DNA from 2 places in the Kitasatospora sp. NPDC091276 genome. Region 2 is predicted to be linked to the other one. Evidence: riboswitches for the same ligand, from Rfam matches in the RefSeq annotation. Region 2 holds a riboswitch; the other holds the start of a gene.
The links. Region 2 has a riboswitch for glycine ahead of gcvT (glycine cleavage system aminomethyltransferase GcvT). Riboswitches for the same ligand answer to the same signal wherever they lie in the genome.

Region 1 (14,765 bases), on a different contig from region 2:
ACGCCGCCGCCCGCACCCAACTGCTGCGCCGGCACCAGCGGCGCGTCAGCTGACCGGGACGCACCGAGTGACCGGGGGGCGCGTCAACTGGCCCAGCAGGCGCACCGGCTGACCGTGGGGCGCGTCCGACCGTTCACGCTCCCGGCGCGAACGGCCCATCACACCGCGGGTGACTGACCCCGGATCACCCGATCGGCCTCCAATTCGAGCAGGGCGGCCCCGCCGCTGCTCGAATGTGAGACGAGTCCTGCCCACTCGGCCGTCAGAGCGGGCCCGTCCACCTCGGGGAGCGCGCTTGTCCACACTCAACAGCCATCGGGCGGGCGAGGCCCACCTCGGGCACGTCATCTTCATCTCCGCCGCCGCCGCGATGGGCGGGTTCCTGTTCGGCTACGACAGCGCGGTGATCAACGGTGCGGTGACGGGCATCCAGAAGCACTTCGCCGTGGGCAACGGCGAAACGGCCTTCGTGGTGGCCATCGCGCTGCTCGGCTCGGCGGCCGGCGCGGTGGCCGCCGGCCGGCTCGCCGACCACCTCGGCCGGGTCCGCACCATGCTGCTGGCCGCCACCCTGTTCGCGATCAGCGGCATCGGCTCGATGTTCCCCCCGAGCATCCAGGTGCTGGCCACCTGGCGCGTGGTCGGCGGCATCGCGATCGGCATCGCCTCGGTGATCGCGCCCACCTACATCGCCGAGGTCGCGCCGACCGCCTACCGGGGCCGGCTCGCCTCCTTCCAGCAGATGGCGATCGTGCTCGGCATCACCGTCTCCCAGCTCGCCAACTGGGCGATCAACCAGGCCGCCGGCGGCGAGTCCACCGGCCACCTGGCCGGCATCCAGGCCTGGCAGTGGATGCTCGGCGTGGAGACCATCCCGGCCCTGGTGTACGGGCTGATGGCGCTCGCCATCCCGGAGTCGCCGCGCTACCTGATCGCCGACCACCGGGAGGATCAGGCCCGCAGGGTGCTGCGCGAGGTGGAGGGCGAGGACGTCGACCTGGACGCCCGGGTCGCGGAGATCCGCGCGGTGCTGGAGTCCTCGCACAAGCCCCGGCTCAAGGACCTGCTCGGCGGGCGGTTCGGCCTGCTGCCGATCGTCTGGGTCGGCATCGGGGCCTCGGTGTTCCAGCAGTTCGTCGGCATCAACGTGATCTTCTACTACTCCTCGTTCCTCTGGCAGTCGGTCGGCATCAACGAGTCCAACTCACTGCTGATCAGCCTCTCCACCTCGATCATCAACGTGATCGGCACGGTGATCGCGATGGCGCTGGTGGACCGGATCGGCCGCAAGCCGCTCGCCCTGGCCGGCTCGATCGGCATGGCGCTCGCGCTGGGCACCGCCGCCTGGGCGTTCTCGTACCGGCACGGCACGGGTGACACCGCCACCCTCGACAACACCCACGCCACCGTCGCCCTGGTCGCGGCGCACGTCTTCGTGCTCTGCTTCGCCTTCTCCTGGGGCGTGGTGGTATGGGTCCTGCTCGGCGAGATGTTCCCCAACCGGATCCGCGCGCTCGCGCTGTCCGTCGCCGCCTCGGCCCAGTGGATCGCCAACTGGGCGATCACCGTCAGCTTCCCCGACCTCGCCGACTGGAACCTGTCGGCGACGTACGTCATCTACGCGGCCTTCGCGCTGCTCTCCATCCCGTTCGTGGCCTTCTGCATCAAGGAGACCAAGGGCCGCGCCCTGGAGGAGATGGGCTGAGCCCGCCCCCGTCGAGTCCCCGCCGCATCCGGCCCGACCCACCGCGAGGAACCCATGCCTGACCAGGGCGGCTCCCGGCAGAACGTCGCCTTCCCGAGCAACGGCCGCACCGCGCACGGGTACCTGGCCCGCCCGCCCCAGGGCGTCGGGCCGGGCCTGGTGGTGGTGCAGGAGTGGTGGGGCCTCACCACGCACGTCGCGACTATGGCCGACCGGTTCGCCGCCGAGGGCTTCACCGTGCTGGCCCCCGACCTGTTCGGCGGCGCCACCACCCACGACCGCACCGAGGCGGCCCGGCTCACCCGCGAACTCCCGGTCGAGCGGGCCGTCGAGGACCTCTCCGGGGCCGTCGACCACCTGCTCGCCCTGGAGGGCGTGGTCGGCGACGCGGTCGGCGTGGTCGGCTTCTGCATGGGCGGCGGCTTCGCCCTGCTGCTGGCCGCCCGGGAGGGCGACCGGGTCGCCGCGGTGGTGCCCTTCTACGGCCTCCCGCCCGACCCGGACTTCGACTACCGGGGCCTGACCGCCCACGTCCTGGGGCACTACGGCGAACTGGACGGCTCGATCCCGATGGCCGCCGTCGACGAGGCCGCGATCCGGATCGGCGAGGCCACCGACGTCCGCCCCGAGATCCACTTCTACCCGGCCGGCCACGCCTTCATGAACGACGAGAACCCGCTCGGCACCTACGACCCGCTCCAGGCCACGACCGCCTGGCGCCGCACCCTCAGCTTCCTCTGGGGCCACCTGGGCTGAGCCCGTCCCAGCCGTGAAAACCCGTTGGACAGCCGTACGAGCCGCGGCCATAGTCTCCAGGTGCCGACCCGACCTCCGCGCCCCCGCCGCCTCGCCTGGGCGAGCCGCAACTTCCGCATCCAGACCGCCGCCACCGTGGTCAGCGGCCTCGGCAACGCCGGTGCCCCCATCGCCACGGCCTTCGCCGTGCTCGGCCACGGCGGCACCACGTCCGAGGTCGGCTACGTCACCGCCGCCCGGCTGCTGCCCACCGTCCTGCTCCTGGTGGTCGGCGGTGCCCTCGCCGACCGGATGCCCCGGCACCACCTCATGGTCGCCGCCAACCTGTTCAGCGGCCTGTCCCAGGTCGTCCTGGCGGCACTGGTGCTGGCCGGGGACATCCGGCTCTGGCAGCTGATGCTGCTCTCCGCCGCCGGCGGCGCCGGGTACGCGCTCTACTCCCCCGCCTCCGGCGGCATGATGCTGCAGGCCGTCGCCCCGGAGCACGCCGCCCGGGCCTTCTCGGTGTTCCGGATGGGCCAGAACGCCTCCCAGATCGGCGGCGCCGCGCTCGGCGGCGCGCTCACCGCCGCCGTCGGCCCCGGCTGGGTGCTCGCCCTGGACGGCGCCTGCTTCCTGGTCGCCGCCTCGCTCCGGTTCTTCCTGGAGGCCGAGCAGGCGCCCGCCCCGCAGGGCCACAGCATGCTGCGCGATCTGCGGGAGGGCTGGCGGGAGTTCGCCTCCCGTCGCTGGCTCTGGGTGGTCGTGGCGCAGTTCTCCGTCCTGGTTGCCTGCATCGGCGCGGTCGAGTCGGTGTACGGGCCGACGGTCGCCAAGGAGCGCCTCGGCGGGGCGTCCGACTGGGGCCTGGCGATGGCCGCCTACGGCGTCGGGCTGGTGGTGACCGGCGTGCTGATGGCCCGCTGGCGGCCCCGCCGGATCCTGCTGGTCGGCAACTGGGGGGTGTTCCTGTTCGGCGTGCCCGCCCTGGCGCTGGCGGCGGAGGCGCCGCTGCCGCTGCTCGCCCTCGCGATGTTCCTGTCCGGGGTCGGCGTCACCGTCTTCGGCGTCAACTGGATGGTCGCGCTCCAGCAGGAGATCCCCGAGGAGATGTTCTCCCGGGTCGCCGCGTACGACGAGCTCGGCTCCTTCTCGCTGTCCCCGGTCGGCATCGCGCTGGCCGGCCCGGCGGCCACGGTGCTCGGCCTCTCGGGCGCGCTGTGGGCCTGCGCCGTCGTCTGCCTGGTGCTCAGCGCGGTCGTGCTGCTGGAGCCTCAGGTCCGCCGGCTGGCCCGCAGGAGCACCGTCGACGCACCGGTGGCCGCCGCCGAGCCGGTGGCCGCGCCGTGAGCGCCCCGTGCGCCCCGCGTGCGCCCGGCCGTACGCAACCACTGGTACGCCAGGTTCGTCCGACCAGGTAAGTCACACCACCGTCTCTGGGGGGCCACTGGTGCCGAAGCCGCTGCTGTTCCTGGACGTCGACGGGGTGCTCAACCCGGTCTGCCCGCACCCGGACGCCGGGTTCGACACCCACGCCCTGCTCGGCTACTCGGTGCTCCTCTCCGCCCGGCACGGCTCCTGGCTGCGCGAGCTGGCCGGCACCTACGAACTCGTGTGGGCCACCACCTGGGAGGAGCACGCCAATGCGCACATCGCCCCGGCGATCGGCCTGCCCGCCCTCCCGCTGGTCCGCTTCACCGGCGACGTCCCGCAGCCCGGTGACCCGCGCGTCCCGCTGATGGAACTGCTCTCGGCCCGCAAGTGGGCCCCGCTGCTGCGCTACGCCGCAGGCCGCCCGTTCGCCTGGGTGGACGACGTCATCCCGCCGCGGCTGGTCCGCAACTCCCTCTGGCGCCGCGACCGCCTGCTGCTGCCGATCGACCCGGGCCCGGGCCTGGAGCGCCGGCACGTCGACCGCCTGCTCGCCCGGCCGCCGCGCACCCCGGCCGGCCGCCTCCCGCTCAGGGGGTCGGCAGCCAGCTGACGTGCCCGGCGAGCAGCGCGTACCCGACGAAGGCCACCGTGTCGATCAACGCGTGCGCCGCGACCAGCGGCATCACCCGCCCCCAGCGCCGGTAGAGCAGGCAGAACACCGCCCCCATCACCATGTTGCCGACCAGCCCGCCGACCCCCTGGTACAGGTGGTACGAGCCGCGCAGCACCGAACTCGCCACCACCGCCGCCGGCCACGACCAGCCCAGCTGCCCGAGCCGGCGCAGCAGGTAGCCGAGGACGACGACCTCCTCCAGGGCGGCGTTCTGCCACGCGGAGAGCACCAGCACCGGGATCCGCCACCACACGTCCGGCAGCCCGGACGGCGCCACCGTCAGGTTGTAGCCGGCCGCCTGCGAGGCCAGGTACAGCACCAGCCCGGAGCCGCCGATCGCGGCCGCCACGGCGGCGCCCCGGCCGAGGTCGCGCAGCTTCTGCCCGAGGTCGAAGCCGAGCACCCGCAGCGCGGCACCCTCGCGCACCAGCAGGTACCCGACCAGCACCACCGGCATCAGCCCGCGCCCGATGTAGTACAGCTGCCACACCAGGTCCAGCCAGGGCCGGCCGGGCGCCCGCGAGCCGTTCAACGTGGCGACCTGCTGGCCGAGTTGGATCGGTTCGGTGAGCGAGGCCGCGAAGCTGATCAGCGCGCTGACGCCACTGGCCCCGAGGGAGAGGCCGAGGACGATCAGCAGTTCCACGCCGAGCAGCCGGCGCGTGGGCTTCGCGGTCTCCGGTGCGGTCGGGAGGGTGGTCACGGGGGGCTCCAGCGGGGCGGGCGTCGCTCCGGCCGTCGGCCGACCGCCGGAGCGATCATCCTGACACAGCGGTCCGGCTACCCGACCGGCCAGGTGTGCACCGGCTCGCCGGTGCGCATGTGCTCGATGTAGCGCCTGGTCATCGCGGCGAGCGCGGCCGGGCGGTCCATCCCGTACTGCTCGCGCAGCCGGTGGAAGGTCGCGCTCTGCCAGGCCGCGCCGTTGGTGCGGCGCAGGCAGCGCTGCTCGATGATCCCCAGGTAGCGGTCCCGGTCGGCGGGCTCCACGCCCCACTCGTCCAGGCCCTGGTGGGCCATCGGCAGCAGTTCGTTGAGCACCAGGTCGACGGCGGACACCGTGGTCAGCCCGCCGCCGCGGCCCGCCCGGCCCGCCCGCGGCCACTGGAACACCGCGTCGATGCCGTAGCGGGCGCCCTGCCGGAAGTTCTCGTCGGCCCGCTCGAACGGCAGCCGGGTCCAGACCGGCCGGGGCTGCTCGGCGAGCACCCGGACCAGCCCGTAGTAGAAGGCGGCGTTCGCGAGCGTGTCGGCCACCGTCGGCCCGGCCGGCAGCGCCCGGTTCTCCACCCGCAGGTGCGCGGTCCCGCCCGCGATGTCGTACACCGGCCGGTTCCAGCGGTAGATCGTGCCGTTGTGGAGCCGCATCTCGGCGAGCCGGGGCGCACCGCCGGAGGCGAGCACCTTCAGCGGGTCCTCGTCGTCGCAGATCGGCAGCAGGGCGGGGAAGTACCGCAGGTTCTCCTCGAACAGGTCGTACGCCGAGTCCACCCAGCGCTCGCCGAACCAGGTGATCGGCCGGACGCCCTGCGCCTTGAGCTCCGCCGTACGGGTGTCGCAGGCCTGCTGGAACAGCACCGGACGGGTCTCCCGCCACAGCTCCCGCCCGAACAGGAACGGCGAGTTGGCGCCGAGCGCGAGCTGCGCCCCGCAGATCGCCTGGGCCGCGTTCCACACCGAGGAGAAGCGTTCCGGGGTCACCTGAAGGTGCAGTTGCAGGGAGGTCGCGGCGGCCTCGGCCACCATGGTGATGGTCTCCAGTTGGAGGTGTTCGACGCCCTCGATGTCCAGCGCGATGTCCTCGCCGCGGGCGGCCAGGATCTGGTCGCTGAGCAGGCTGTAGCGCGGGTTGTGGGAGATCGCGTCCAGGCCGGTGTGACCGTGCTCCAGGGTCGGCAGGATCCCCACCATGACGATCCGGGCACCGGCCTCGGCGGCCCGCCGGTCGGCGTAGCGCAGCCCGGTTTCGAGCTCCTCGCGCAGGTCCTCGAAGACGTGCCCGCACAGCCGGTGCGGCACGATGTTCACCTCGACGTTGAACTGGCCCAGTTCGGTCTGGAAGTCGCTGGAGCCGATCGCGCTCAGCACCTGCGCGTTGCGCAGTGCCGGCAGGCCGTCCTCGTCGGCCAGGTTGAGCTCGATCTCCAGGCCCATGACCGCCCGCGGCCGGTCGAACCGGTCCTCGCGCAGCATCCGCCCCAGCGCGTCGAGGCAGGCCTGGAGCTTGCGCCGGTACAGCTGCCGGTCCGCCAGATCAGCACGAGTCGCCACGACCTTCTCGCCCACGGTCCCCTCCTCCTGAGACACCGGCCGACCCGACCGTGCAAGCATCATGCCCACCTCGAAGATCGATACCCGAATGCTTGTACTGGCTTGCAATGCAAGGAAACTGACGGATATTCAGCAGATCTGCCGACTTGCCCGGCGCCACCGCCTGTGATAAACAGGTCACCCTGCGCACCTGTTCGATAGAATTCGCACTGCGCTCCGGCCGGCCCGCTCCGCCTCGGAACCCTCGTCGACGGCGGCGACCGCGCCGGCACCGCGATCATGCACAACCGGACACGGCCAGGTCCCGTCACCGATGACACGCCGCGCCACGCCGGTATGCCGCACTCGCACGCCGATCTCGCACGGAGAGGCGGACCCCGCCATGACTCTGCAGACCCCCCAGCCCCCGCCGAGCGCCCTGCGCGCCGTCCTGGCCGCACTCGACTCGGAGACCGCGCTGCGCCAACCCGCCGCCGCAGCACTGCGCCATCCGATCGGCCCGCTGCTCCCCGCGCACCCGCTCGCCGTCCACGTCCTGGACGGGCCGCGCCCGGAGCTGCGCGCCGCCCGCCGGACGGGCTGGCGCTTCCTGATCAAGGACGGCGCCGAGGTCGCCGCCGCCGCGGAGGTCGTCCAGGCCGTCGAGGGCCACACCTTCTCGCACTTCACCGCCGGCCCCTACCTCGACTCGACGGTCCGGGCGCTGCGCCAGGCCTGGCAGCTCGCCCAGGGCTCCCGGTCCCGCCAGCAGCCCCGGCTGCTGACCTTCCCCGGGCAGTACGCGACGGCACTGTGGCTGCACGGCCCCGACGCCGACCCGGCCGCCGACCAGCTGATCCCACTGGCCCCGGCCCCGCTCGGCGTCACCGCGCACCGCGCCTACCCGGCCGGCGAGCTGCTGCCGCTGCTCGCCCGGGCGCCGCTCGCCAAGCCACTGCTGCTCGGCTCCTCCTGAGCCGACCCCACGCCGCCGGGCCGCCGGGCCACCACCCGGGGGCCCGGCGGCGTGCGCGTCGCCCTCGCCCGCCCGAACCACCCGGACGGGCCATCCGCCCTGACCTCCTCGGGCCATGCCACAGCTGACCCATCGGTGCGCCGTTTCCCGCCGGACCCACCTGAACGGGTGATCTCTACCCGGGAGTTGTGGCGCATGTCACGAAATCCCTGCGCGCGCGTCCACAGATGCCGACACTGGGAACCAGCGTGGAAGGACCACCTGTCCTACCCACTTGAGCGCCGGTCCACACCTGGTCGGCGCGCGGACAGGATCCGGCTACCGCGGCGGCTCCCGACGGCTCCGCCGGCGGCCGCACCACGGGGGAGGATCGCAGAGCGAAGCGAGGGTACGTATGTGCCAGCACCGTCCTGAGTGCCCGTCGGCCGAGTCCGAGGACCGCGAGGCGGCCGTCACGGTGGCCTGCCACCCGGAGCAGGGCTGGAGCCTGCTCTGCAACGGCGTCGTGCTGTTCGAGGACACCGGAGAGCTGCTGCCCGACGGCCGGGTGATCGCGCCGCGCCGCCCCGTCGCCCGCGCGGCCTGACCGCAACGGCGGGGGCAGCCGCCGAACGACGACAACGGGCAGGGCCCCGACGGTACGTGCCGTCGGGGCCCTGCCGTACGTCCGGTCCGGATCAGACGCCGTACTCCTCCAGCGGCGGGCAGGAGCAGACCAGGTTGCGGTCGCCGTACGCGCCGTCGATCCGGCTGACCGGCGGCCAGTACTTGTCCGCCGGGTTCACGCCCGCCGGGAAGACCGCCTCCTGCCGCGAGTAGCCGTGCGCCCAGTCGCCGGCCAGCTCGGCGGCGGTGTGCGGGGCGTTGCGCAGCGGGTTGTCCGCGGCCGCCCACTCGCCCGAGCCGACCTTGTCGATCTCGGCCCGGATCTCGATCATCGCGTCGCAGAACCGGTCGATCTCGTGCAGGTCCTCGGACTCGGTCGGCTCGATCATCAGCGTGCCGGCCACCGGGAAGGACATCGTCGGCGCGTGGAAGCCGTAGTCGATCAGGCGCTTGGCGATGTCGTCCACCGTCACGCCCGTCTCCTTGGTCAGCGGGCGCAGGTCGATGATGCACTCGTGCGCGACCAGCCCGCCGGGGCCGGTGTAGAGCACCGGGAAGTGCGGTGCCAGCCGCTTGGCGATGTAGTTGGCGTTCAGCACCGCGACCTGGGTCGCGCGCTTGAGGCCCTCGCCGCCCATCAGCCGGACGTACGCCCAGGAGATCGGCAGGATGGCCGCCGAGCCCCACGGCGCCGCCGAGATCGGGCCGACCCCGGTGGCCGGACCGGCCTCCGGCTGCAGCGGGTGGTTCGGCAGGTACGGCGCCAGGTGGGCGCGCACCGCGACCGGGCCGACGCCCGGGCCGCCGCCGCCGTGCGGGATGCAGAAGGTCTTGTGCAGGTTCAGGTGCGAGACGTCCGCGCCGAACTTGCCCGGCTTGGCGAGGCCGACCAGGGCGTTCAGGTTGGCGCCGTCCACGTACACCTGGCCGCCGGCCTCGTGCACCAGGGCGCAGATGTCGGTGATCTGGGTCTCGTACACGCCGTGGGTGGAGGGGTAGGTGACCATCAGCACGGAGAGGCTGTCCCGGTGCTGCTCGATCTTGGCCTTCAGGTCCTCGACGTCCACGTCACCGTCGACCAGGGTCTTCACCACGACCACGCGCATGCCGGCCATCACCGCGGAGGCCGCGTTGGTGCCGTGCGCGGAGGACGGGATCAGGCAGACGTCGCGCTGGGTGTCGCCGTTGGCGTGGTGGTAGGCGCGGACGGCCAGCAGGCCGGCCAGCTCGCCCTGCGAGCCCGCGTTCGGCTGGATCGAGACGGCGTCGTAGCCGGTCACCTCGACCAGCTGGCGCTCCAGCTCGCGGATCAGGCTGAGGTAGCCCTGGGCCTGCTCGATCGGCGCGAAGGGGTGCAGCTGGCCGAACTCCGGCCAGGTGACGGCCTCCATCTCGGTGGTCGCGTTGAGCTTCATGGTGCAGGAGCCCAGCGGGATCATGCCGCGGTCCAGTGCGTAGTCCCGGTCCGACAGGCGGCGCAGGTAGCGCAGCATGGCGGTCTCCGAGCGGTGGCTGTGGAAGACCGGGTGGGTCAGGTACTCGTCCTGGCGCAGCAGCGCGGCCGGCAGCGCGTCGGCGCCCTCGGCGACCTCGACCGCGGGGACGCCGAACGCGGCCCAGACGGCGGCGAGGTGCTCGCGGGTGGTGGTCTCGTCGGTGGAGACCGAGATCCGGTCCGCGCCGTCCTGGTGGACGTTGACGCCGTTGGCGCGGGCGGCGGCCGCGATCTCGGCGGCACGGCCCGGGACGACGGCGGTGACGGTGTCGAAGAACTCGCCGTGCAGCAGCTCGACGCCGCCGGCCCGCAGGCCCTCGGCGAGGGCGGCGGCGTAGCGGTGGGTGCGGCGGGCGATGTCGGCCAGGCCGTCCGGACCGTGGTAGACGGCGTACATCGAGGCCATGACGGCGAGCAGCACCTGGGCGGTGCAGATGTTGCTGGTGGCCTTCTCGCGGCGGATGTGCTGCTCGCGGGTCTGCAGCGCCAGGCGGTAGGCGCGGTTGCCGTCGGCGTCGACCGAGACGCCGACCAGGCGGCCGGGCAGCGAGCGGGCGTACTCGGCGCGCACCGACAGGTAGCCGGCGTGCGGGCCGCCGAAGCCCATCGGCACGCCGAAGCGCTGCGAGGTGCCGCAGGCGATGTCGGCGCCGAGCGAGCCCGGCGAGGCGAGCAGGGTCAGCGCCAGCAGGTCGGCGGCGACCGCGACGATCGCTCCGAGGCCGTGCGCCTGCTCGATGACCGGGGTGAGGTCGCGGACCACACCGGTGGCGCCCGGGTACTGGAGCAGCACGCCGAAGACGCCGCGCTCGGCGATCTCGGCCGGGATGCCCTCGGACAGGTCGGCGACGACGACCTCGACACCGGTCGGCACCGCGCGGGTGTTGATCACCGCGGTGGTCTGCGGCAGGGTCTCGGCGTCGACCAGGAACACGCCGCCCTTGACCTTGGTGACGCGGCGGGCGAGCGCCATCGCCTCGGCGGCCGCGGTGCCCTCGTCGAGCAGCGAGGAGCCGGAGGTCGGCAGGCCGGTCAGGTCGGAGACCAGGGTCTGGAAGTTGAGCAGCGCCTCCAGGCGGCCCTGGGAGATCTCCGGCTGGTACGGCGTGTAGGCGGTGTACCAGGCCGGGTTCTCCATGACGTTGCGCAGGATCACCGGCGGGGTGAAGGTGCCGTAGTAGCCCAGGCCGATCATCGGCTGGAGCACCTGGTTGCGGCTCGCCAGCTCGCGCAGTTCGGCGAGCACCTGCGCCTCGCTGCGGCCGCCGGGCAGGTCCAGGCCGGTGATGGAGCGGATCGCCTCGGGAACGGCGGTGGCGGCGAGTTCGTCCAGCGAGCCGTAGCCGATGGACGCCAGCATCTTCTGCTGCGCGGCGTCGTCGGGGCCGATGTGGCGGTTCTCGAAGGGGCTGGCCAGCTCAAGCTCGGTGAGGGTCGAGGCGCCGGTGGGGCGTCCCGCGTTCGGCTGGGCGTTCATGGTGGTCGAGGCCTCCTGGTCACGGACCGGCGGGGGTGCGCACGCCGACCGGCCGGAGCCGCTGCGGACAGCGGCTCGACCCGGGCGGGCGAACCCGACAGGCCTCCCCCTCTGTCATCGGGACCTGAGAGCTTCACCCGCACGGCGCGCTGTGGGCACGCCGCCGGCTTGCACCGTCGGTGAGGGTGGTGCCCGTCGGCTCCCTGCCGACGGTCCTGCCCTGCTTTCCAGAGTGACCTACCCCACACGGTACGGATGCCTGAGAGATTCCGGGGAGGAGTTGCTCCTTCGGCGCCCCGACCAGCGCTTTCCGTGGCCGGGGACTCTCCCGAGCGGGCTCGGCGGTCGCCGCCCAGGGTACCAGCGGCAGGCCCCCTGATCACGGTCGCGTCGGGTCGCTCGGGGTCTACGCGCGTCCCCCGGACGGTCCAGCCCGGAGCCCGTCCGGCGCACCCCGGTCGCGCCCGTCCGATTCATGGCCTTTGGTGTGAAGTGGCAGGCGGAACGGGTGCTCCGGCCACGGTCCTGCGGGAGTTCCGCAGGCGCAGCGCACTGGAGGAAAGAGTGCAAACCGATATCGATCCCCGGGACCTCATCGGCCACAAGGCGGTCGACCGCAACGGAGACAAGATCGGCACGGTCGACGAGGTCTACCTGGACGACGCCACCGGCCAGCCGGAATGGGCAGCCGTCCGGACCGGCATCTTCGGCCGGGACGCCTTCGTCCCGCTCACCACCAGCGAGTTCTCCGGCGACGAGCTCCGGGTGCCGTACGACAAGTCGCTGGTGAAGGAGTCGCCGGACTTCGGCGTCGGCCAGCACCTGTCGCCCGCCCAGGAGCTCCAGCTCTACCGCTACTACGGCCTGGACACCCCGGCGAACGGCCGCCCGGTCGGTCGGGACGGCGACCGGCCCGTCAGTCGTGAGGGTGACCGGCCGGCCGGCCGCGAGAGTGACCGCCCGGTGGGCCGGGACGGCGGCCGACCCGCGCGCCCCGACCTCGACTTCGGCACCACCTCGGCGGCCGAGCCCGTGAAGCCCATCGCCTTCCACTCCCTCGACCCCGCCCCGACCACCACCCCTGCCGACCCCACCGGCACCGCGACGGAGGTCAACGTGCGGACCCTCAACACCCCCGCACCCGCGGCCGCCCCCACGACGACCGAGCCCAAGCCGCAGCCCGCCCCGATCGTGACGACCACCGCGACCACGAACTCGGCCGTGGCCCCGCCGGCCTCGGAGCGCTCGACCGGTCCGGCCCCGTCGTCCCCCAACGGCCCGGTGGAGATCACCTGCCGCGAGGAGCGCCTGGACATCACCACGGACTGGCACATCGTGGGCACCGCGAAGCTGCGCAAGTACGTGACCAGCGAGCAGGTCGAGCGCCGCGTCCCGGTGGTCCGCGAGCGCGTCCGGGTGGAGCGGATGCCGGTGAGCGAGGCCGAGCGCGCCTCGCTCACCGAGAAGGAGATCGCCGAGGCGGTGGAGGAGGTCACCCTGCGCGAGGAGCGCCCGGTGGTCCGCAAGTACCTCACCCCGATCGAGCGGGTCCGCCTGGTGGTGGAGCGCTACACCGCCGAGGAGGTGATCCGGGACGAGCTGCGCCGCGAGCACGTCGAGATCCACGACAACACCGCCGCCGCTCCGGCGACCCCGGTGGCCACGCCGGCGGCCGAGGCCCCCCGCCCGGCCGTGCTGCGCCCGTTCGCCTGACCCCTCGCCCCAGGGCCCCGGACCCGTCGGTCCGGGGCCCTCGGCATGCCCCCGTCCCGGTCGCCGCCCGGCCGGAATCCTTCGATTTTGCCAAAGCGTCACCAATGGATATTTGACACTCTGAAGTATCTCCCGGCATGGTTACTTCAGTTCATTCACTATGTACGGGAGGAAGCAACCGTGAGTGAGGCACCACAGCCCACCACCGCGGCCGAGAAGCAGAGCAGCGCCCGGGTCCTGCCGGCCCTCATCCTGGCGATGCTGTCGTTCAGCGTGGTGCAGACCGCGGTCGTCCCGATCCTGCCCTCGCTGGCCAAGGAACTGAGCGTCTCCGCGTCCAGCGTCACCTGGCTCATGACCGCCAACCTGCTCTCCGCCGCCGTGCTGACTCCCCTGCTGGGCCGCTTCGGCGACCTCCGGGGCCGTAAGCCGATGCTGCTGATCTCGCTGGCCGGTCTGGTCGCCGGCTCGGCGCTGGCGGTCAGCACCCACTCCTTCACCTGGCTGGTCGTCGCCCGCGTCCTTCAGGGCGCCGGCGGTGGCGTGCTCCCGCTGGCGATCAGCATCGTCCGCGACGAGCTGCCCAAGCAGAAGGTGACCGGCGGCGTCGCCGCCATCAGCGCCTCGATGGGTGTCGGCTCCGGCCTCGGCCTGGTCGCGACCGGTCTCCTGCTGGAGCACTGGAGCTACAAGTCGATCTTCTGGATGGGCCTGGTCTTCGGCCTGATCGCGGTCGCCCTGGTCGCGTTCCGCGTCCCGTCCGACCCGGTCACCGACAAGGAGGGCGGCGCCGACCCGCTCGGCGCCCTCACCCTGGCCGGCTGGCTCTCCGCCCTGCTCGTCGCGGTCAGCCAGGGCAACCACTGGGGCTGGACCTCGACCAAGACCCTCGGCCTGTTCGCCGTGGCCGCCGTCGTCGCCCTGATCTGGGGAGTCATCGAGACCAAGGTCGCGCACCCCCTGGTGGACATGAAGATGATGTCCCGTCCGGCCGTCGCCTTCACCAACCTGGCCGGCCTGCTGATCGGCTTCGGCATGTACGGCTCGTTCATGGTGATCAGCAACTTCGCCCAGACCCCGGAGAAGCTCACCCACTACGGCTTCACCGCGACCGTCCTGCACGCCGGTCTGCTGCTGCTGCCGTCCGCGATCGGCTCGATGGTGGCGGCTCCGGTCGGCGCGATGCTGATCGCCCGCCGCGGCCCGCGCCTGCCGCTGGTCCTCGGTGGCGTCCTGGGTGCCGTCGCGATGGCCTACCTGGCCGTGCGGCACAGCCACGAGGGCGACATCTACACCTCCTCGGCGATCTTCGGCCTGGGCATCGGCCTGGCGTTCTCCGCGATGCCGGCCTACATCAACGGCGCCGTCCCGGTGGAGCAGAGCGGCATCGCCAACGGCATGAACGCCGTGCTGCGCACCGTCGGTGGCGCGATCGGCACCGCCGTGATGGCCGCCATCCTGACCGGCGACACCATGAAGCTGCCGCCGCAGATCCCGCTGCTGCTGCCCACGCTGGACGCCTACAAGCACGCGTTCTGGGCCGCGGCCGTCGTCTGCGCCGTCGCCGGCGTCGTCCCGTTCCTGATCCGCGGCGTCAAGCCGGCCGCCACCGTCGTCGCCTCGGGCGGCACGGCCGAGCGGAACTCCAGCCCCGAGCTGGCCAAGACCGACGCCTGACCAGGCGTCCGGCCGCCGCGCTCAGGGACAGGGCGCGGCGGCCCGGCCTTCGGACGGTCGCGAGGGCATCACGACCGCACGAAG
Region 2 (14,765 bases):
ACGCCGGTGGCGACGCCGGAGACCAGCCAGAGCACGGCCGCGCCGACGGCGAGCGAGAGGGTGATCGGGACGCGCTTGATCAGCTCGGGCCAGACCTCCAGGTGGTTCTTGAAGGAGTAGCCGAAGCACGGTACGTGGCAGGTGACCGGGTCCGGGCCGAACTTGTACTCGGCGCCGCTGACCAGGCCCTTGAGGAAGTTCCAGTACTGGGTGTACAGCGGCTGGTCGAACCCGAGGTTCTTCTTGACCGCGGCGATCGCCTCGGGGGAGGGGTTCTTCCCGACGTACTGCGTGGCCAGTTGGTCGGTGGTCTCGCCGGCGATGCGCGGGAGCAGGAAGAAGATCGCGAAGGTGACAGCGCTGACCACCAGCAGCAGCACGACGGCCGCGAAGATCCTGCGGATGATGTAGGCAAACACAGTTGGGCGGCTCCGGCGGCCCGCCGCCGTCCGGGGTCTTCCGGACGGCGGCGGGCGGCCGCTGCCTTCACCTGCCTTCAGGGATGTGGAGCCAGGCTCTTTACTTGGTGGTGCCGATGTTCAGGTAGTCGTACTCACCCGAGAAGCCCGAGGTGGACGCCAGGTTGGTGGCGCTGTCCGGGCGGTACAGGAAGACCTTGAAGTAGGTCAGCGGGACGTAGACCGCCTGGTCCATGATCTTCTTGTCGATCTGGCCGTAGATCTTCTCGCGCGCCGACTGGTCGGTGTTGGTGATGGCGTCGTCGAGCAGCTTGTTGACCTCGGGGTCGTTGAGCTGGGCCAGGTTGCTGTTGCCGGAGGCCTTGATGGCGCGGCCGTCGGAGATCTGCTGCAGGAAGCCGTAGCCGGTCGGCCAGTCGGCGCTCCACTGCATCATCATCAGACCGATGTTGTGGTCCTGGGTGAACTGCGGGACACCGGCGGCGTCCGAGAAGTACTTGCCCTGCGCGTACTTCTGGATCTCGACGTTGATGTTGATCTTCTTCAGCGCGGCCTGGATCGCGGTCGCGGCCTGGACCTCCGGGTCGCGCTCGGTGCGGGCGGTGATCACCGTGCTGAACCCGTCGGGCTTGCCGCAGGCCTTGAGGGCGTCCTTGGCCTTGGCCTCGTCACCCTTGTTGCCGTTGGTCGCCCAGGTGTTGAAGTCCTGGTGGCCCGGGACGTCCGGCGGGATCACCGTGTTGGCGATCTGGCCGCGGATCGGGCCGCCGAGCGTGGTCTGCACGGAGACCTTGTCGATCGCGTACTGGACGGCCTTGCGGCACTCCAGGTTGTCGAACGGCGCGACCTTGGTGTTGATCGCGACGTACGCCAGGCGGCCGCCGTAGGCGTTGTCGGTGTTCGCCTTGAGCTTCTGGTTCTGCAGGATCTGCGCCTGGGTCTGCGGGTCGACGCCGCTGCCGACCAGGTCCACCTGGGCGTTGCCCGCGATCAGGTCCTTGTCGATGGTGGACTGCTCCATGCCCATCCGGACCACGATCTTGTCCGCGAGCTGCTTGCGGATCGGGTCGGTGCTCGGGTCCCAGTTGGTGTTCGGCACCAGGGTGAGCTGCTTGCCGTCCTCGTAGGACTCGAACTTGTAGGCGCCCGAGGCGACCACGTGCTTCACGTAGCCGGCGCCGTCGTCCTTGGCCTGCGGGACCGGGACGGTCTGCGGGGAGCCGACCAGGTAGTCGAAGTCCGCGAACGGCTGCTTCAGGTGGAAGACGATGGTCTGGTCGTCCGGTGTCTCGATCGAGTTCAGGCCGCCGGTCTTGTCCTTGTACGGGCCCTGGTACGGGGACTCGTTGTCGACCAGCAGGTCGTGGAAGTAGGTGGGGCCGTTGGAGTTCACGTCCGGCGCGAAGTTGGAGCGCTCGACGGCGTACTTGACGTCCTTCGAGCTGATCGGGGTGCCGTCGTCGAACTTCAGGCCCGCGCGCAGCTTGTACGTCCAGGTCAGGCCGTCCGCGCTGACCTTGCCCAGGCTCTCGGCGAGGTCCGGGACCAGCTTGTTGCCGTTCGAGCCGGCGCCCGGGGCGAAGGTGGTCAGCGGACGCCCGTACAGGCGCGAGAAGTTGTAGATGTAGGCGTAGTACGTGTTGCCCGGGTCGAAGGAGTCCGGGGCGCCCTTCATCTCGTAGGTGACCGTCCCGCCCTTCTTGTCCGAGGCGTTGACGATGCCCTTGGTGGCGGCGTCGGCACCGCCGCCACCGGCGCTGCTGCCGCTGGCGGAGGAGGACGAGCCGGAGCCCTTGCTGCCGGAGGTGCAGCCGGTCACGATCAGGACCGCGGCGGCTGCCGCCGCGGTCAGGGCGACGGTACGGGACCTGCGCATGGGTGAGATCAACCCCTTGAGGATGGGAAGGAGGGAGGGCCTGACGTTGCGTCAGTTGCTCTTGGGATCGAGGGCGTCACGCAGCCCGTCGCCGAGCAGGTTGAAGGCGAGCACGGTGAGGAAGATCGCCAGACCGGGGACCACCATGTACTGGGGGTCCACCTGGTAGTACTTGATCGCGTCCTGGAGGATCCCGCCCCAGGAGGCCTGCGGCGGCTGGATGCCGACGCCGAGGAAGCTGAGGCCCGCCTCGAAGAGGATGTTGGTCGGGATCAGCAGGGTCGAGTAGACCAGGATCGGACCGACCAGGTTCGGCAGCAGTTCCTTGAACAGGATGAACGGGCCGCGGGCGCCCAGGCTGCGGGCCGCGTGGACGAACTCCCGCTCGCGCAGCGACAGCGTCTGTCCGCGCACGATCCGGCCCATGTAGGGCCAGTTGAAGAAGCCGATCACGAAGATCAGCACCATGATGTGCAGCGGGAGGCCGTGCAGGCCGAACGCGCCGCCCTGCAGCGAGGTCGAGATCGCGATGGCGAAGAGCAGCAGCGGGAAGGCGAGGAAGACGTCCATGATGCGGCTGATCACGGTGTCCACCCAGCCGCCGTAGTAGCCGGCCATGACACCGAGCACGGTGCCGATCGTGTTCGACAGCAGGGTCGCGCCGAAGGCGACCAGCAGGGAGACCCAGGAGCCCTCGATCACGCGGGAGAGCAGGTCACGGCCCTGGAGCGGGTCGACGCCGAGCGGGTGGTCCCAGCTCATTCCGCCCCAGTCACCGAGCGGGATGCCGCCCAGGTTGGCGTCGAGCAGGTCCTGGTTCAGGGCGTCGGGGTCGAGGCCGAACAGGGCCTCGATGGGCTTGGCCAGTACGGCCAGCAGGATCAGCAGGATCACCACGACGCCGCCGGCGACGGCGAGTTTGTCGCGCTTGAAGCGGGTCCAGGCGATCTGGCCGAGGGAGCGGCCCTCGATCTTCTTGGCCGGGCTCGCGGGGGCGGGTGCCTCCGGTTCGTTCCCGGTGGTTGCGATGGGTGCGGTCATGGTCAGTTGGTCCCCTCGCCGACGGTGGCCGGCCCACGGGCGCCGGTCACCGGTTCGGCGGTACGGCTGCGGACGTGCGGAGGTGCTTGGAACGGGTGTTCGCGGCAGTACGTCGTGCACGGGTACTGCCCCAACGCGGGATGGGCTTCGCGTGGTTCTGGCGGTCGGCGTGCGCGTTCACCTTCGTGGGGTTCCCAGTACGCGCGGTGCGTTGCGCAGAACTCTCTGCCATCCGAACTGGCTTGCGCCAGCCCTCACAACCGACAGATGCCCAACTGTGATCTGTGCGCATGCACCTCCTCCGTCTTCGGCATATCCCTCTTCACACGGCTGTAACTGGCATGTCAAGATGATCGACGGTAACGGCCGGAAGTTCGTCCGGAAAGCACCGAAGCCGACCTGACGCAAGATCAAGTCGGCTTCTGGAAAAAGGTTTTGGTTGTCAGCGCCCCGGGTATCCGGGCCACGGCTGCTGCGGCTGCCCGGTCCAGCCCTGCGCGGGCTGCTGCGTGCCGTAGCCGTAGCCCGGCCCCTGCTGCGCGGGGTACGGCGGAGGCGGCACCGGCGGGTACGGGCCGGTCGGCGGCCGCCCCGCCTCCCGGTCGAAGAACGGGCGCGCATGCGCCCGCATCCACAGCGCCACCGGGTCGTACTCGTCCGCCATCGCCACCGTGGACACCGCCAGCCCCTCCGGGGCCACCGCGATCGCCCGCTGCATCAGCGCCCGCACGGCCTCCACCGCCGGCGGTGAACTCTCGTACAGCTCCAGGCCGATCGCCAGGTACGGCTCCCCCACGGCCGGCTGCACCCAGGCCCGGCGCAGCGCCCGCACCGCGCGCACCTCACCGGCCTGCCGCTCCAGCAGCGCGAAGAACGGCTGGGCGTTCAGCTGCGGCTCGCTCAGCTTCAACGGCCCGGCCGGCAGCCGCTCCAGGCCCGCGGCGATCCGCCGCAGGTCCGCCCAGGGCACCCCGACCCCGCCGCCGGGCGCGTGCGGGTTGAGCCACAGGCCCCAGCGGGTCCGGTACAGCGAAGCGGCGATCTCCCGCCCGGAGATGACCTCGTGGGCCCGCGCCCAGCCGGACGACGCCAGTTGCTCGGACGAGGTGACGGCCGGCGCGTAGCCGTGGCCGCTGATCTCCATGTTCCCGTACTGGGCGTCAGCGCTGCCCGGCGCGCCGTGCCACAGCAGCATCCAGACCTGGCCGTCGGCCAGTGCGTGCAGCAGTTGCTCGTACGCCTCGTAGCGCTCCGGCGCGACCTCGCGCAGGGCGCGCTCCAGCGCGCCCGGATCCGCTCCGGGGCGCCCGGCGGGTGCCTGGCCCCAGGGCCCCGGTGCACCGCCCGCTACCGCTCCCGCACTCATGCGCCCACCTCGCCGCGCCTCTTTCCTCAAGCCTGCCGACCCGTCGGCCGTCTGCACGCACCCTATGGCGCGGCACCGGCCACCGCCACGGCGACGTGCCTCCGATACGAACCCCGCTCAACCCCGCGCGTAGAAAGGGAGTACCCGGGTGAGCAGCCACTCGACCACCGGGTCATCGGCGAGATCGAGCAGTACGAGGTGGACGCCCCCCGGCAGCGGCGCGGTTCCCAGCGCGCGGCCGAGCGCCTCGTTCACCGCACCCGGGTCGGCCGGGGCCGTCTGGTCCAGCTGGACGCCCACGAACATCACGGTCGGCTCGCCCTCGATGCTGGCGAGCGCCCGGCGCGCGGTCAACACTCCGGGCAGGGCCGACAGTTCGGCCCGGCAGGCGGCCAGGAAGTGCTCCGGGTCCTCCCCCGGCACCGGCTCGCGCAGCGCCACCCGGCCACCGGTCGGCGCCTCCGGGCCCTGTCCCTGGTTCTGGTTCTGGTTCTGACTCTGGCTCTGCTCCTGGTCGGCCAGGCGCTCCTCGCGCGGGCCGCGCCGCAGCTCCGCCACACCCTGCGGTGGCACCGGGATGCCCACCGCCGCCTCCGGGTTGACCGCGATGCCCACGCCCAGCGGCAGCCCGCGGGCGAACTCCCAGACCGGCGCCACCGCGAAGGCCATCCCCGGCGCCTGCCGCAGGAACACCTCCTGCGAGGAGAACACCGGCACGTACGGCTCGCCGGCCAGCTCGATGGTCGGCAGGTCCAGCGCGGGCCCCCGCGGGTCGCCGCCGGCCGGCAGCGGGATCCACACCTGGCTGCGGGCCAGCACCTCGATCACCCGCGGCGTCGCACCCGGATCGCCCAGCGCGGCGGTCAGCACCTGCTCCAGCTCGTTGGCCGGCCACCCGCCGCCCGGCGGCGCCGACTCCGGCCCGCCCCACCCCTGCTGCTGCTCCACCGGGTACCCCATGCGCGCCTGATCCGCCCTCTGCCGGTCGGCCGCCCTCTGCTGCGCCGACGCGCAGCAGTCTAGGGCGCACGCCCCGGGGGCGCCGGTTCGCGGTGGCGCGGTGTGACCGGGTCCCCTCTCCCGTCGTCGGCGCGGACGTGCCATGATGTGCGCGTTCGACGGCGCGGCGCGCCGGCGGACCGACAACTCCATACCGGCCGCTCGAACCCGCGCGGGAGAGCCCGGAGTGCCCCGTCAGGCGGCACAGCCGGCGCCGAAGGAGCAACTCCTCCCCGGAATCTCTCAGGCCCCCTTACCGCACGGGTTAGGCACATCTGGAAAGTGGCGCACGGCCCTGTCGCGCGCCCACCCACGGTGCAAGCCACCATGCTGTCCTGGATGCTGGAAACAGCTGCGGGCAGGTGGGCGGTGAAGCTCTCAGGTTCGACGACAGATGGGGAGACCCACGCCGCCGCATGCCCGCGCGCAGGGTCGGCCCCCGAGCGGGTCCGGTTCCGGCGCGTGCACCCATGAGTGCCCAGACCGAGGAGTTCCAGGCCATGTCGTCCCTCCGCCTCACCGCGCTCGACGCGCTGCACCGCGCCCTCGGCGCGACCATGACCGACTTCGCCGGCTGGGACATGCCGCTGCGCTACGGCAGCGAGCGCGAGGAACACCTCGCCGTCCGCACCCGGGCCGGACTGTTCGACCTCTCCCACATGGGCGAGATCACCGTCACCGGCCAGCAGGCCGGCGAGATGCTGGACCACGCGCTGGTCGGCTTCGTCTCCGCGCTGGGCGTGCTGCGCGCCCGCTACACCATGATCTGCGCCGAGGACGGCGGCATCCTGGACGACCTGATCGTCTACCGCCTACGCGAGGACGCCTTCCTGGTCGTCGCCAACGCCTCCAACGCCCAGCTGGTGCTGGACGAGCTGATCGCCCGCGCCAAGGGCTTCGACGCCGTCGTCACGGACGACCGCGACACCTACGCGCTGATCGCCGTCCAGGGCCCGGAGGCCACCGCGATCCTGGCCGGAACCACCGACGCCGACCTGCCCGGCCTGAAGTACTACGCGATCCTCCCGGCCCAGGTCGCCGGCCGCGACGTGCTGCTCGCCCGGACCGGCTACACCGGCGAGGACGGCTTCGAGATCTTCTGCAACCCGGGCGACGCCGAGGGGGTCTGGCAGGCGCTGACCGCCGCCGGCGAGGGCCGCGGCCTGGTCCCGTGCGGCCTGTCGTGCCGCGACACGCTGCGCCTGGAGGCCGGCATGCCGCTGTACGGGCACGAGCTCTCCACCGACCTGACCCCGTTCGACGCGGGCCTGGGCCGGGTCGTGCGCTTCGACAAGACCACCAACGAGGGCACCTTCGTCGGCCGCAAGGCGCTGGAGAAGGCCGCCGCCGAGGCCGAGGCCAACCCGCCGCGGGTGCTGGTCGGCCTGGTCTCCGAGGGCAAGCGCGTCCCGCGCGCCGAGTACACCGTGGTCTCCGCCGACGGCGCCCCGATCGGCCGGATCACCTCGGGCGCCCCGTCCCCGACCCTGGGCCGGCCGATCGCGATCGCCTACGTGGACGCGGCCCACGCCGCCCCCGGCACCGCCGTCGCGGTGGACGTGCGCGGCAAGCACGAGCCGGTCGAGGTCGTGGCGCTGCCGTTCTACAAGCGCGCCCGCTGAGGCCCCGCCCTCCCCGTAGACCCCGTGGACCCGGACCTGCACCATGCCCGACCCGGGCTTGAGCCACGCCTGATCCAGGCCTGGCCCATGCCCGAACCACGCCTGATCCGCGTCGAAGCCGTCCGTGCGGCGGCCCGCTTCGTCGTACCCGCTTCCCATCCTGGAGAATGACGCCATGAGCAACCCCCAGCACCTGCAGTACACCAAGGAGCACGAGTGGCTGACCGCCGTCGAGGGCGGTGTCTCCACGGTCGGCATCACCGCCCACGCGGCCGACGCGCTCGGTGACATCGTCTACGTGCAGCTGCCCGAGGTCGGCGCCGACGTGACCGCGGGCGAGTCCTGTGGCGAGCTGGAGTCCACCAAGTCGGTCAGCGACCTGTTCTCCCCGGTGACCGGGAAGATCGTCGAGATCAACCAGGACGTCCTGGACGACAACAGCCTGGTCAACAGCGCCCCGTTCGAGGGCGGCTGGCTGTTCAAGGTCCAGGTGGAGTCCACCGACGAGCTGCTCAGCGCGGACGAGTACACCGCCTTCATCGGCGGCTGACCCGCTCGTGACGGGGCGGTCGCAGCGCGGCGGCCGCCCCGCCAGGCTCCCCCCTTCTCCGCTCCCGTCTCTCTCCTCCCGGGAAGACCACACCATGACGGTTCTGAACCAGTCCCTGCACTCCCTCGACCCGGAGATCGCCGCCGCGGTCGACGCCGAGCTGCACCGCCAGCAGACCACCCTGGAGATGATCGCCTCCGAGAACTTCGCCCCGGTGGCGGTCATGGAGGCCCAGGGCTCGGTGCTCACCAACAAGTACGCCGAGGGCTACCCCGGCCGCCGCTACTACGGCGGCTGCGAGCACGTCGACGTGGTCGAGCAGATCGCGATCGACCGCATCAAGGCCCTGTTCGGCGCCGAGCACGCCAACGTCCAGCCGCACTCGGGCGCGCAGGCCAACGCCGCCGCGATGTTCGCGCTGATCAAGCCGGGCGACACCATCCTGGGCCTGGACCTGGCCCACGGCGGTCACCTCACCCACGGCATGAAGATCAACTTCTCCGGCAAGCTCTACAACGTGGCCGCCTACCACGTGGACGAGAAGACCGGCCAGGTCGACATGGCCGAGGTCGAGCGCCTGGCCAAGGAGCACCAGCCGAAGCTGATCATCGCCGGCTGGTCCGCCTACCCGCGCCAGCTGGACTTCGCCGCGTTCCGCCGGGTCGCCGACGAGGTCGGCGCGCTGCTGATGGTGGACATGGCGCACTTCGCCGGCCTGGTCGCCGCCGGTCTGCACCCCAACCCGGTGCCGTACGCGGACGTGGTCACCACCACCACCCACAAGACCCTGGGCGGCCCGCGCGGCGGTGTCATCCTGTCCAAGGCCGAGTACGCCAAGAAGATCAACTCCGCGGTGTTCCCCGGCCAGCAGGGCGGCCCGCTGGAGCACGTGATCGCCGGCAAGGCCGTCGCCTTCAAGGTCGCCGCGTCCGAGGAGTTCAAGGAGCGCCAGCAGCGCACCCTGGAGGGCGCCAAGATCCTCGCCGAGCGCCTGCTCCAGGCCGACGTCGCCGAGGCCGGCGCCTCGGTGCTGTCCGGCGGCACCGACGTGCACCTGGTCCTGGTCGACCTGCGCAACAGCCAGCTCGACGGCCAGCAGGCCGAGGACCGCCTGCACGAGGTCGGCATCACGGTCAACCGCAACGCCGTCCCGAACGACCCGCGGCCGCCGATGGTCACCTCCGGCCTGCGCATCGGCACCCCCGCGCTCGCCACCCGCGGCTTCCAGGCCGAGGACTTCCGCGAGGTCGCCGACATCATCGCCGAGGCGCTCAAGCCCGCCTTCGACGAGGACGCCGCCACCGCGCTCAAGGCCCGCGTCACCGCGCTGGCCGAGAAGTACCCGCTCTACCCGAACCTCTGATCACCGCGGTGATCGTTCGGGCGGGGTGACCGGCCTCACCCCGCCACGGCACCTGGGATCCCGGGGCACCGCGCACACTGGACAGTGCGCGCGGTGCCCCGACCCGTGTCGTCCCCCGCCCGCCAGTCCTTCCACGAGACAGACAAGGACGTCCCCCGTGGCCCTCAGCGTCTTCGACCTCTTCTCCATCGGCATCGGCCCGTCGAGCTCCCACACCGTCGGCCCGATGCGCGCCGCCCGGATGTTCGCCCGGCGCCTGCGGTCCGAGGACCTGCTCGCCGAGGTGGCGAGCGTGCGCGCCGAGCTGTACGGCTCGCTGGGCGCCACCGGCCACGGCCACGGCACCCCGAAGGCCGTCCTGCTCGGCCTGGAGAACAACTCCCCCCGCACGGTCGACGTCGACCAGGCGGACAAGGACGTCGAGCGGATCACCACCGAGAAGCGGCTCAACCTCCTCGGCACCCACCCCATCGACTTCGACCCGGGCACCCAGCTGGTCCTGCACCGCCGCCGCTCGCTGCCGTACCACGCCAACGGCATGACCATCTGGGCGTACGCGGCGGACGGCTCCACGCTGCTGGAGAAGACCTACTACTCGGTCGGCGGCGGCTTCGTCGTCGACGAGGACGCCATCGGCGCGGACCGGGTCAAGCCCGACGACACCGCGCTGCGCTACCCCTTCCGCACCGGCGAGGAGCTGCTGCGGCTCACCCGGGAGACCGGGCTGTCGATCTCCGGCCTGATGCTGGAGAACGAGAAGGCCTGGCGCTCCGAGGAGGAGATCCGGACCGGGCTGCTGGAGATCTGGCAGGTCATGCAGGAGTGCGTGCGGGCCGGCATGTCCCGCGAGGGCATCCTGCCCGGTGGCCTCAAGGTCCGCCGCCGCGCCGCCGCGGCCGCCCGCGCGATGCGCGCCGAGGGCATCGGCCCGGCCAACGCGATGGAGTGGGTGACCCTCTACGCGATGGCGGTCAACGAGGAGAACGCCTCCGGCCGCCGGGTGGTCACCGCTCCGACCAACGGCGCGGCCGGGATCATCCCCGCCGTCCTGCACTACTACCTGAACTTCATCCCGGGCGCCGACGAGGACGGCATCGTCCGCTTCCTCCTCGCGGCCGGCGCCATCGGCATGCTCTTCAAGGAGAACGCCTCCATCTCCGGCGCCGAGGTCGGCTGCCAGGGCGAGGTCGGCTCCGCCTGCTCGATGGCCGCCGGCGGCCTCGCCGAGGTCCTCGGCGGCACCCCCGAACAGGTCGAGAACGCCGCCGAGATCGGCATCGAGCACAACCTCGGCCTCACCTGCGACCCGGTCGGCGGGCTCGTCCAGATCCCCTGCATCGAGCGCAACGGCATGGCCTCCGTCAAGGCCGTCACCGCCGCCCGGATGGCCCTGCGCGGCGACGGCCGGCACCACGTCTCGCTCGACAAGGCGATCAAGACGATGAAGGAGACCGGCGCCGACATGAAGATCAAGTACAAGGAGACCTCGCGCGGCGGCCTCGCCGTCAACGTCATCGAGTGCTGATCACACCCGCTGTCGTCTGAGCCCCCGGACCCGTCCGGGGGCTCTCGGCGTTCCGGGGCGTCCCGAGGCGCCTGCTCAGGCCGCGAACGGGCGGACGCGCCGGGCGTCGCGCAACGCCTCCGCCCACCAGGCGAGTTGGTCGAGCATGGTCTTGGCGGCGGCGTCGGCGGCCGGGTCGAGCGGCTTGCCGTCGGCGCCGAAGCACTGGGCGGCGCCGTGGAAGCTGACCGTGTTGCGAATCGTCATGGCGTTCAACTCGGCGAGCACCACTCGCAGTTGCTCGACGGCGCGCAGACCGCCGGAGAGGCCGCCGTAGGAGACGAAGCCGACCGGCTTGCCGTGCCACTGGCTGTTGTGCCAGTCGATGGCGTTCTTCAGCGGGGCCGGGAAGCTGTGGTTGTACTCGGGTGTGACGACCACGAAGGCGTCGGCGGCCTCCAGCCGGGGCGTGACGGCGGCGATCAACTCGGCGGCGCCCGGCTCCAGTTCACCACCGAAGGACGGGAAGGTGGTCGGCAGCGGGGTCTCGACCAGATCGATCAGGTCGGCGGTCATGTCGCCGCGCGCGCCGAGGTGGCCGAGCAGCCAGTCGGCGACGACGGGCGCGAACCGGCCGCTCCGGGTGCTGCCGACGACGACCGCGACCTTCAGGCTCTTCTCCGAAACGTCCTTGGCCATGAACATCCCCCTCCGGGACGATGTGTACAACGTATCTTCTGGATGCAACGTACACATCGACGCGTACGCCGTCTACTCCCGATACGCCGTACACGCCGGGTGGTACGGTGGGAACCCCAGCCGGAAGGAGCCCGCCGTCATGCCCGCCCAGCAGGCCCCCACCGGGGACGACGACCAGACCAAGCCCCAGGCCTCGCTCTGGGAGCGCCTCGCCCGCCCGGCCCCCGCGCCGCGCACCACCCTCACCCCGCAGCGGATCGCCGAGGCCGCGATCGCGATCGCCGACGCCGAAGGCCTCGACGCCGTCACCATGCGCCGACTCGCCACCGCCCTCGGCGTCGCCCCGATGGCCGCCTACCGGTACGTCTCCGGCAAGGACGAACTCATCGACCTGATGGTCGACTTCGTCTACGGCGAACTCTCCCTGGACACTCCCTCCAGCGGCTGGCGCGACACCATGCGCACCCTGGCGCTCCACCTGCGCGCCATGAACCTGGCCCACCCGTGGGTCGTCCGCGCCGGCGCCGTCCCCCTCACCCCCAACCAGCTCGCCATCCCCGAACGCGCCTTCGCCGCCCTCGCCGACCACGGCCTGGACGCCGACACCACCATGGCGGTCTTCCGCACCGTCACCGGCTACGTCCACGGCTCCGTCGCCGCCGAGCTCGCCCTGCGCACCCTCCAGCGCGAGCACGGCTGGTCCGACGGTGACGAGACCCGCGCCGGCCTCGCCCCCCGGATGTCCTTCCTGATGGACACCGGCCGCTACCCCACCTACCAGCGCTACCTCCACGAGGCCACCCGCAAGGACGACCCCACCTGGCAGTTCGAGACCGGCCTCGACTGCGTCCTCACCGGCATCGCCACCCACCTCGGCATCTGAGCGCGCCTGGACATCCGAGCGCGACCCGGCCCCCAGGTGGAGGAAATTATGTAGACCGGTCTACATTCCAGGTGCGGAATATGCAGACCGGTCTACCTCTTCAACGCACCCCCACGCACCTCCTGCGCAGGAAGTCGGCCCCGCCGACTTCCTGCGCGTGGGGCCACCCGCAGGTCAGCGACGGCGGGTGCCCACGGGCACGGTGAGGACGGCGAGGCCCGCGGCGAGGATGGCGAGGCCGCACCAGGAGGCGGCGGGGAGGCGTTCGCCGAGGACGGCGACGCCGAGGAGGGCGGCGACGGCGGGTTCGGCGAGGGTGAGGGTGGTGGCGGTCTGGGCGGAGGTGCGGCGCAGCCCGTGGCCGAAGAGGCGGTAGGCGAGGAAGGTGGTGATCACCGCGAGGTGGAGCACCACCGCCGCGCCGCGCGGCGAGGCGAGCCACCGCAGGTCGCCGAGGAACAGCACCGGCAGGACGAGCAGCGCGGCCGCGCCGAACATCGCCCCCATCACCCCGGCGGACGGGTGCCCGCGCGAGATGAGCCTCCCGCCGACGAGCGAGTACACCGCGTACGAGAGGCCGGAGAGCGCGGCCAGCGCCACCCCCACGGCGTCCACCGCCGCGCCGTCGCCGGTGAGTTCGGGGCCCAGCACCAGGACGGCGCAGCCGACGACCGCCGTCACCGTGGCACCGGCCCACCGGCCGCTCGGCCGCCCCTGCCGGGTGAGCCAGCCGAGCAGGCCGGCGAAGACGGGGGCACTGCCCAGTGCGATCACGGTGGCCACCGCCACCCCGGCGCGGGTCACCGCCGGGTAGAAGGTGACCGGGTAGCCGACCACCGCGACGGCGCCGACGGCGAGTTGCCACCGCTCCCGGCGACCGCAGGCCCGGGGCAGCGCGCGGGCGCTGCGGGTGGAGAGGAAGAGGAGGAGTCCGCCGAGGACCAGCGCGGCGGCGCCGATGCCCGCCGAAGGGGCGCCGTCGGGTGCGAGGGAGCTGGCCGTCCCGGTGGTGCCCCACAGCAGTGCGGCGACCAGGATCGGGACCGGCCCGCCGAGCGGGCTGGTGCGGCGGGCGGTGGGGGTGGTGGTGGGCCGGGTGGGCGCGGGCGTGGAGGTGCGGTTCGGCACAGTCGTGAACTTCCGTCGTCGAAGACCGTCAGGGGAGTTGGTTTCGCACCGGGCGCACACGGCAGCCCCCTGGCGGCCGAAGGGGGCCGCAGCAGGGAGCGCGGGGCTCGAGCCACCGGCGTGTACGCCCGATCAGACGCTGAGCGGTGGCAGTACGACGTGCCAGTACAGGTCCACGGGCCTGATGCTACCCGGCAGTTCCGGCGTGGTGGGGTGCACGGAGGAATTGGCGGCCGGGCGACGAAGCACCGGAGGCCCGACGGCAAGGATGGTGAATATTCACAGGCAACAGCGTGAACCTATGCAAAATCCAAAGGTGAACTAGGTTACAAACCTTTCAATCCAAGTCACCTGGTTTGCCCACATGCTGAGATCCGTGCGATAGTCGAAGCAGCCCAACGGCGGGCGGCACAGCACGCCGGCCTGGGCGTGGAGACTTCGGCTGGCCCGACCTGGCACGGCCGACGCCCATCGCGCGGCACGCACCCCCTTGGCCGGCGCGATGACTTGCAGGGGCCCCCATCCGCCGGACCACGGCGACTTCGGGGGCCCTGCGCGTTTTCCCGGGAAGACCCGGAAGGCCGGGAAAGACCCGGACGGCCCGGAAGGCCGAGACGGACCCGGGAAGGCCCGAAACGGTCAGTGCCGCTCGCGGACCTTCAGCTCGAACCAGACGCCCTTGCCGCGCGGCAGCAGGTCGGCGCCCCAGCGGTCGGCCAGGTCGTCGATGACCCGCAGGCCCCGCCCCCGCTCGGTCACCGGCTTCGGCTCGGCGAGGATCATGCAGGGCAGCGCCCGGGAGGAGTCGCGGACCTCGACGCGGAGCCAGCCCGGCTTGCGGATCACCTGGAGTCCGATGGTGCGTCCGGCGGCGTGCCGGACGGCGTTGGAGACCAGCTCGCTGGTGAGTAACTCACCGGCCTCCAGGTGCTGGTGGAGGTCCCAGGACTCCAGGACCGACAACACCAGCCGGCGGGCCACCGGGCCGGTCTCCGGCCGGGACGGCAGTCGCACCTCGTTCGGCACGGACTGATCGCTCAGCCTGCCGCAATACATCTCCTCCAGTTCCTCCGAGCTGAGCCGCTCCAGCGCCGCCAGCGCGCCCTGGACATCGATCCACGACGCCTCGGCGACCAATCCGGCCCCGGGAACTGATGACTGATCTGTTTCGCCCCAACCCGCCATGCGGTCCATCATTGCGGAACGCAAGCGGCCGCGTACGGACAATGAGCAAACGATCTCCTCCGAGTCGGCATATGCCGCGTGCAAGGAGACCCCGCGGAGAGTGCCAGGCGGGGGCCCGGAAGGGGCCCGG

Region 1: another riboswitch for glycine. It lies ahead of gcvP (aminomethyl-transferring glycine dehydrogenase); the one in region 2 lies ahead of gcvT (glycine cleavage system aminomethyltransferase GcvT).

Annotation. Positions count from the first base shown of each region.
Region 1 is NZ_JBFBFU010000014.1:11,933-26,697, reverse strand. It holds gene AB0O19_RS19100 (FMN-binding negative transcriptional regulator) at 1-53, shown strand, start outside; gene AB0O19_RS19095 (sugar porter family MFS transporter) at 296-1,705, shown strand; gene AB0O19_RS19090 (alpha/beta fold hydrolase) at 1,760-2,461, shown strand; gene AB0O19_RS19085 (MFS transporter) at 2,522-3,790, shown strand; gene AB0O19_RS19080 (HAD domain-containing protein) at 3,891-4,424, shown strand; gene AB0O19_RS19075 (CPBP family intramembrane glutamic endopeptidase) at 4,402-5,190, opposite strand; gene AB0O19_RS19070 (glutamate--cysteine ligase) at 5,268-6,773, opposite strand; gene AB0O19_RS19065 (hypothetical protein) at 7,141-7,713, shown strand; gene AB0O19_RS19060 (DUF5999 family protein) at 8,108-8,299, shown strand; gene gcvP (aminomethyl-transferring glycine dehydrogenase) at 8,391-11,291, opposite strand; glycine riboswitch at 11,529-11,632, opposite strand; partial or broken gene AB0O19_RS19050 (PRC-barrel domain-containing protein) at 11,856-12,164, shown strand; gene AB0O19_RS19045 (YsnF/AvaK domain-containing protein) at 12,255-13,004, shown strand; gene AB0O19_RS19040 (MFS transporter) at 13,185-14,681, shown strand.
Region 2 is NZ_JBFBFU010000008.1:32,740-47,504, forward strand. It holds gene AB0O19_RS12235 (ABC transporter permease) at 1-419, opposite strand, end outside; gene AB0O19_RS12240 (ABC transporter substrate-binding protein) at 520-2,295, opposite strand; gene AB0O19_RS12245 (ABC transporter permease) at 2,347-3,336, opposite strand; gene AB0O19_RS12250 (enhanced serine sensitivity protein SseB C-terminal domain-containing protein) at 3,779-4,702, opposite strand; gene AB0O19_RS12255 (enhanced serine sensitivity protein SseB C-terminal domain-containing protein) at 4,820-5,662, opposite strand; glycine riboswitch at 5,865-5,970, shown strand; gene gcvT (glycine cleavage system aminomethyltransferase GcvT) at 6,202-7,323, shown strand; gene gcvH (glycine cleavage system protein GcvH) at 7,499-7,873, shown strand; gene glyA (serine hydroxymethyltransferase) at 7,968-9,236, shown strand; gene AB0O19_RS12275 (L-serine ammonia-lyase) at 9,394-10,761, shown strand; gene AB0O19_RS12280 (NAD(P)H-dependent oxidoreductase) at 10,837-11,439, opposite strand; gene AB0O19_RS12285 (TetR/AcrR family transcriptional regulator) at 11,579-12,322, shown strand; gene AB0O19_RS12290 (EamA family transporter) at 12,497-13,450, opposite strand; gene AB0O19_RS12295 (ATP-binding protein) at 14,090-14,587, opposite strand.